DNA from 3 places in the Vibrio rumoiensis genome. Region 1 is predicted to be linked to each of the others. Evidence: riboswitches for the same ligand, from Rfam matches in the RefSeq annotation. Region 1 holds a riboswitch; each other region holds the start of a gene.
The links. Region 1 has a riboswitch for thiamine pyrophosphate ahead of thiB (thiamine ABC transporter substrate binding subunit). Riboswitches for the same ligand answer to the same signal wherever they lie in the genome.
Positions count from the first base shown of each region.

Region 2: another riboswitch for thiamine pyrophosphate. It lies ahead of thiD (bifunctional hydroxymethylpyrimidine kinase/phosphomethylpyrimidine kinase); the one in region 1 lies ahead of thiB (thiamine ABC transporter substrate binding subunit).
Region 3: another riboswitch for thiamine pyrophosphate. It lies ahead of thiC (phosphomethylpyrimidine synthase ThiC); the one in region 1 lies ahead of thiB (thiamine ABC transporter substrate binding subunit).

Region 1 is NZ_AP018685.1:350,541-352,714, forward strand. Features, by position in the region: gene mpl (UDP-N-acetylmuramate:L-alanyl-gamma-D-glutamyl-meso-diaminopimelate ligase) at 1-98, shown strand, start outside; gene VRUMOI_RS01670 (flavin prenyltransferase UbiX) at 195-824, shown strand; TPP riboswitch at 934-1,031, shown strand; gene thiB (thiamine ABC transporter substrate binding subunit) at 1,125-2,087, shown strand; gene thiP (thiamine/thiamine pyrophosphate ABC transporter permease ThiP) at 2,146-2,174, shown strand, end outside.
Region 2 is NZ_AP018686.1:662,667-664,840, reverse strand. Features, by position in the region: gene VRUMOI_RS15460 (cytochrome b/b6 domain-containing protein) at 1-563, opposite strand, end outside; TPP riboswitch at 687-785, shown strand; gene thiD (bifunctional hydroxymethylpyrimidine kinase/phosphomethylpyrimidine kinase) at 845-1,684, shown strand; gene VRUMOI_RS15450 (DMT family transporter) at 1,746-2,174, opposite strand, start outside.
Region 3 is NZ_AP018685.1:90,846-93,019, reverse strand. Features, by position in the region: gene thiC (phosphomethylpyrimidine synthase ThiC) at 1-917, opposite strand, end outside; TPP riboswitch at 1,035-1,132, opposite strand; gene VRUMOI_RS00450 (voltage-gated chloride channel family protein) at 1,204-2,174, opposite strand, start outside.

The DNA.
Region 1 (2,174 bases):
TGGCGCAAGCGCAAACAGGTGATCAGATCTTAGTGATGAGTAACGGTGGCTTTGAAGGGATCCACGCCAAGTTATTACAAGCTTTACAGCAAAAATAGTAAAAAGATCATCATAAGCAAAAAGATCATGGTAGGTATAAAGATCACTATGATCCTTTTGCTTTGAATTTGTCTCTTTTTATTGAGGGAAATATTATGTCTCAATTGGTGGAAAAGAAGATCACGTTGGCGTTTACTGGCGCATCAGGTGCGCCTTATGGGTTGCGTTTGTTAGAGTGTTTGTTAGCCGCAGACTATACCGTTTATTTGCTCATCTCATCGGCTGCCCGTGTCGTGATGGCTACCGAGCATGATTTAAAACTGCCAAGTGGACCGGAAGCTGCGCAAAAAGCGTTGGTTGAACATCTTAATTGTCGCAGTGAGAAATTGGTGGTTTGCGGTAAAGAAGATTGGTTTTCTCCGGTAGCATCAGGATCGGCTGCGCCAAAACAAATGGTGGTCTGTCCGTGCTCTGCGGGGAGTGTGGCTTCGATTGCTCACGGTATGTCGGATAACTTAATTGAACGTGCTGCCGATGTGGTAATGAAAGAGCGTGGGCAGCTTTTGCTGGTGGTACGTGAAACACCATTTTCGACGTTGCATCTAGAAAATATGCACAAGCTTTCGCAAATGGGTGTCACCATTATGCCGGCCGCGCCGGGCTTTTATCATCAGCCGAAAACCATTGAAGATTTAGTCGATTTTATGGTGGCGAGAATTCTTGATCATTTAGGTGTCGAGCAAGGTTTAGTGCCTCGTTGGGGTTATGATCAACGCTCTAGCTAACATTATTGTTATTAATCGCGGAGAACTGCTCGCCTCCTGCTAAGCAACAACTTACAATTTATATGCCCAAGTAACGTCAAGAGACGAGTCCCATAAGATTACTTGGCCATACAACTCATCGGGGTGCTGAATCATGTGATTTGGCTGAGATAACACCCGTGACCTGAACCAGATAATGCTGGCGTAGGAATTGAGTAGGATTTGTTTCCTTTTCTCCTTATTCCCTGTGCCGCTCACTAAATAAGGATTGATCTAGTGAACTTCACATCTAAAGCTATTACTTTTCTTTCGCTCTCTTGTATTGCCGCTTTGTCTTCTTCGGTAATGGCTGATCAAAAGCCTACCTTAACCGTTTATACCTACGATTCTTTTACCTCTGATTGGGGACCCGGTCCTAAAATTAAACAAGCTTTTGAAAGCCAGTGTGGATGCAACTTGAACTTCGTCGCCTTGGATGATGGCGGATCGGTGCTCAGTCGTATTCGTTTAGAGGGTAATAACACTAAGGCGGATGTCGTACTCGGGCTAAATAACAACATTATGGCGCAAGCTCAGCAGACAGGGTTGCTTGCCAAGCATGATGTTGATACCTCTCAAGTGACTATTCCCGGTGGTTGGAATAACCCTTATTTTGTGCCTTTTGATTATGGATATTTCGCGTTTATCTATAACAAAACCAAAATGAACCATCCGCCGAAAAGTTTAAAAGAATTAGTGGAACGTGATGATTTCAATATTATCTATCAAGATCCACGCACCTCGATTACCGGCCAAGGTCTATTACTGTGGGTGAAAGCGGTGTATGGCGATAATGCGGCGCAAGCTTGGCAGAAAATTGCTGACAAAACCGTTACCGTGAGCAAAGGGTGGTCAGATTCTTACCCGATGTTTTTAAAAGGGGAGAGTGACATGGTGTTGTCTTATAGTACCTCTCCGGCTTATCACATTATTGCTGAAAATGATGATCGCTATGCTGCTGCTAATTTTTCAGAAGGCCAATACGCGCAAATAGAATTGGCAGCTAAAGTGGCAAGTACCAAGCATCCTAAGTTGGCCGATGAGTTTATGCACTTTATCTTAACGGATGATTTTCAATCGGTAATGGCAACCGGTAATTGGATGTACCCAGTGACAGACGTTAAATTACCAAAAGGTTATGAGCAATTAACGGTGCCAAACAAGATGTTGTCGTTAGAGCCAGAAGTGGTGGCTAAACAGTTGAAAGGTTGGACGCGAGAATGGCAAATGGCTTTGTCACAATAAAAGCATAATAAGTACATGAATCGATTTTTATTTTTCAAGACGACAACAGGTTGGCAACGTGGTTAATGTTTCTGTTCCTAAGCTCGG
Region 2 (2,174 bases), on a different replicon from region 1:
TTTAGTTTGAGCGGGTTGTAAATATGAACGATTGCCATCACACCATGGCCAACTAAGTAAGCCTCAACCAATCCTGTTAAGGTTTTATGCCAGTGTAATAGGTTAGGCGCAAGAGTGAGGTTTAAGTTCCAACTGATAAACCAACTGATACCGGTTATATAAACAAGACATAAAGCACCGAGTCCCAACCCTTGAATACAAGAAGAAATACCGTAGGGTTTTGATTCTGGCAAGGTCAATTGAGTGAGCAATTTAATGTCAGATTTTAACGGTTGCCACTGGTTACAAAGATATGGAAAGTAATATTTAAATCCACGTTGTTTAAAGGCGACGACAATAAAAAGGCTTCCAAAGAACACGAGACTGATACCGACTACGATATGTGCCCATGTTCCCAAATACTCTAACGTGCTTTGACCGATTTCTCCTTGTTTATTCACGTGCATAATATTGCTGAGTAACACTTCCAGGAGTACTAGCATCATCACGGTTAGATGTAGGTGGCGAATGGCAGTTGATTGATGCTGTTTTAAGTAATGAAAAAAAGGAGAGGTGATGTCCATAGCGTTTCCTTAACAGTGGCAAATAAATAGAAGTCACTAGAATAACGAATGAAACTTAATGATTGCTTAATACAAGTGAATTAATTTAGCCTTTACATTATGGAGGCAAATCTTTAGATTAGGCTTCATTAGTCGGGGAGCCATTAGGCTGAGATCACAATTGTGAGACCCGTTGAACCTGATCCAATTAACACTGGCGTAGGGAACTAATATTAACGTGTGGTAGGTCGCTCTTCTATCTCTGCATGTATATTACTTCCACACGTATAAGGAAGTATGTTATGTCCCAACAATACCACACATCTCCCCCTCAAATTCCTAATGTTTTAACCATTGCCGGCTCCGATTCTGGCGGTGGCGCAGGCATTCAAGCCGACATTAAAGCGATTTCTGCTACTGGTGGTTTTGCTTGTTCTGCGATTACGGCTCTTACTGCGCAAAATACCCAAGGTGTCGATGCTATTTTCCCTGTTTCTGCTGAATTTGTTGGCCAGCAATTAGATGCCATCTTTTCAGACATAAATATTGCAGCTGTGAAAATAGGGATGCTTAATGATAGTAGTGTGATTGAAGTGATTGCCCAAAAGTTAGCGCACTATAACTTAATGAATGTGGTGTTAGATCCAGTTATGGTTGCCACCAGTGGTGACCCATTAATTCAACTATCCGCCATTAACACGCTGAAAGAAAAGCTTATTCCATTAGTAAGGCTCATAACGCCAAATTTACCCGAAGCGGGCTTATTAATTGGCGAGCCGGAACCAAAGTCAGAACGTGAAATTGAGGGGTTTATTGAAAAGCTAAAAGCCCATTCAGAATTACATAACGTAGATATTTTATTAAAAGGTGGGCACTTTAAAGGTGAGGAAAGCCGAGATTGGCTTATTCAAAGAAACCAAACTGCGGTCTATACACACCAACGTATTGTCACCAAAAATACTCACGGAACAGGGTGCACACTTTCTTCTGCTATCGCGTCTTATTTAGCGCAGGGTTTTGAGCTCACTGAAGCTGTTGGACATGCTAAGCAGTATTTATCAAGAGCACTAACTCATGCCGATGAGCTTAATGTAGGTAAGGGCGCGGGTCCCGTTCATCATTTTTATACTCTTCGCACTTGATGCTGCAGCGTTGTTGCTTACATCCACCAAACCAAAATAATTGGGTATATACCAGTCGCAGTTATTTACTCGATTTAGGCGGTAGCGTCTGTTGCCGTCTTTCTAATAATTTAGCACCACCTCTGTAAACAAAGAGCGACCATAGGATTAGAGTACAACCAATTACTTTTCCTGCTGGCATATCATCGCCATAAAACACCACACTTAATGAACTCGCCCATACGGGCTCCAAAATCATAATAATGGCTGCATTGCCTGAGGTGGTAAGTTTTTGCCCCATGGTTTGCATCACATAACGTAAGCTAGTGGCGACAATGGTACTGAGGGCGAGCCACATCCAGGTGGTTTCTGAAACATGCTCTGGCCACTCTTCCAATATCAGTGAAGCTATCGTTCCAATAACACCGACCACAAAGAGCTGGATACAGGCCAGTACTAAGCTGGGAACGCTCTGAGCATATTTCGCATTAAAGTTAAAATGAAAAGCGAG
Region 3 (2,174 bases), 260 kb from region 1:
TTTTCAGCAACTCCGTTTACTTTTTCTAATGCCTGATACATCGGGACTGTACCAATTGGCACCGGGCTATTACGCAGAATCCACTCACGAGTTTCATGAATATTACGCCCAGTAGAAAGGTCCATTACGGTATCGCCTCCCCAACGTGTCGACCAAACCAGCTTTTCTACTTCTTCTTCAATAGAGGATGACACCGATGAATTTCCAATGTTTGCATTCACTTTAATTAAGAAATTACGGCCGATAATCATCGGCTCAGATTCTGGATGGTTGATGTTGGATGGAATGATTGCTCGCCCTTCTGCGACTTCACGACGAACAAATTCTGGGGTAATTTCTTGAGGTAAATGTGCACCAAAGTTTTGCCCCGGGTGCTGCTGATTCAATTGCTCATCAGCAAATTTCTGGCGCCCCATATTTTCACGTATTGCGATAAACTCCATTTCAGGGGTAATGATACCTTTCCTTGCATAGTGTAATTGCGTTACACAACAACCAGGTTTCGCTCGACGAATTGGAGGTAAGTTTCCGTACCTAAGGTCATTTAACGTGTCATCATCCAAACGCTGTTGCGTAAAGGCAGAGCTGACGGAGTCAAGAATGTCAGTATCCGTTCGTTCTTCAATCCAAGAGGTTCTTAGCTTAGGAAGCCCTTCATATAAGTTAATTTGATAGTTGGGATCAGTATAAAAACCAGAGGTATCATAAACTTGGATAGGTTCATTAGGCTCTAAAATAGGGTTATCTTTCGTACCACCTACCAAGCTGTTAGAAAGGCTAATTTCACGCATCGGAACACGTAAATCCGAGCGACTACCTTGAATATAAACTTTTTGAGAATTGGGATACGGTTGTACAGACAGAGAATCGATAAAATTCTTAGCGTCCATTCTGGCTTGTTTACGACTTGACGACATAGCATTTTCCTTTAACTGTATGAGTTAGAAGCCCCGAAGGGTAAATGCTTGACGGATTTTGATGCACAAGAGCGGATCTGTAGAAACAGATACACAAATAGAGGGGTAATGTGAATAGATTACTCTTCTCTCGTTCCCTTCGCAGGTATTAGCCTGATCAGGTTCAACGGATCCCGCATAGCGGTCTCAGCCTTATGGCACTCCGACAAGTAGGAAAAGTATATTCGCTCAAATTATAATCATCAACCTTTATTATTCACAAAGTTGATAACTAACAGCTCATATATTATTTATTTTTTAATCTATTAACTAATGATGCAAATAAACTTGATTGTGTTTCTCGTAATTGACCAATTTTGCCATCAAATCTAGATGTCTCTTTTAAATCAAATAACTTAGGTACTGCAATTCGTTGTGAAGAGTAAATGCCTGTATGACCACTAAAATAGTATGCGGTATAACAAGCAACGGCAAAATATAAAATGTACTCTGAACCAAATAGCTCTACCCCCATGATAGTACAAGCAAGCGGAGTATTGGTTGCAGCAGCAAACACCGCGATAAAACCTAACGCGGCGAACAATTCAGGTGGCGCACCTAGAGCCCAAGCTAAAGTATTACCTAACGTGGCTCCAATAAAAAATAATGGCGTAACCTCCCCGCCTTTAAAACCAACCGATAAAGTAAGAGCCGTTAATACTAATTTAAATAACCAGCTATACCATTCAGCCCCACCTTGATGGAAAGCTGAAACAATACTCACCCCACCCTCGCGATAGCTATAGACACCTAAGCCTATATAGTCATAATTACCAATAAGCTTAGTAATTAAAATCACTAGGATGCCGCCAACAAACACTATCAAGTATGGATTTTTCAAAGTCAGTTTAAAGAAGTCCTTTAACGAATGAGTTAACTCACCAAAAAGATAACCAGCTAATCCGAATCCAATACCAGCAACTAAGATTTTAAGCAATAACAATGGGTCGACTTTCACAACATGGTCAAGTAACTGATATGACTCTAAAAAGTCTATTCGATAGTGGGTATGGTGAGCTCCTAGAGCCGTACAGACCATATCTGCAACAATGGCAGCAAAGAGAGCAGGAACTATAGCATCGTACTTTAAACGGCCTATAGCGAGTACTTCTAACGCAAAAATTGCACCAGTCAAAGGGGTGCCAAAAATTGCACCAAACCCCGCCGCAATACCTGAGATTAATAACAATCGTTTATCGGATTCAGATAATTTAAATA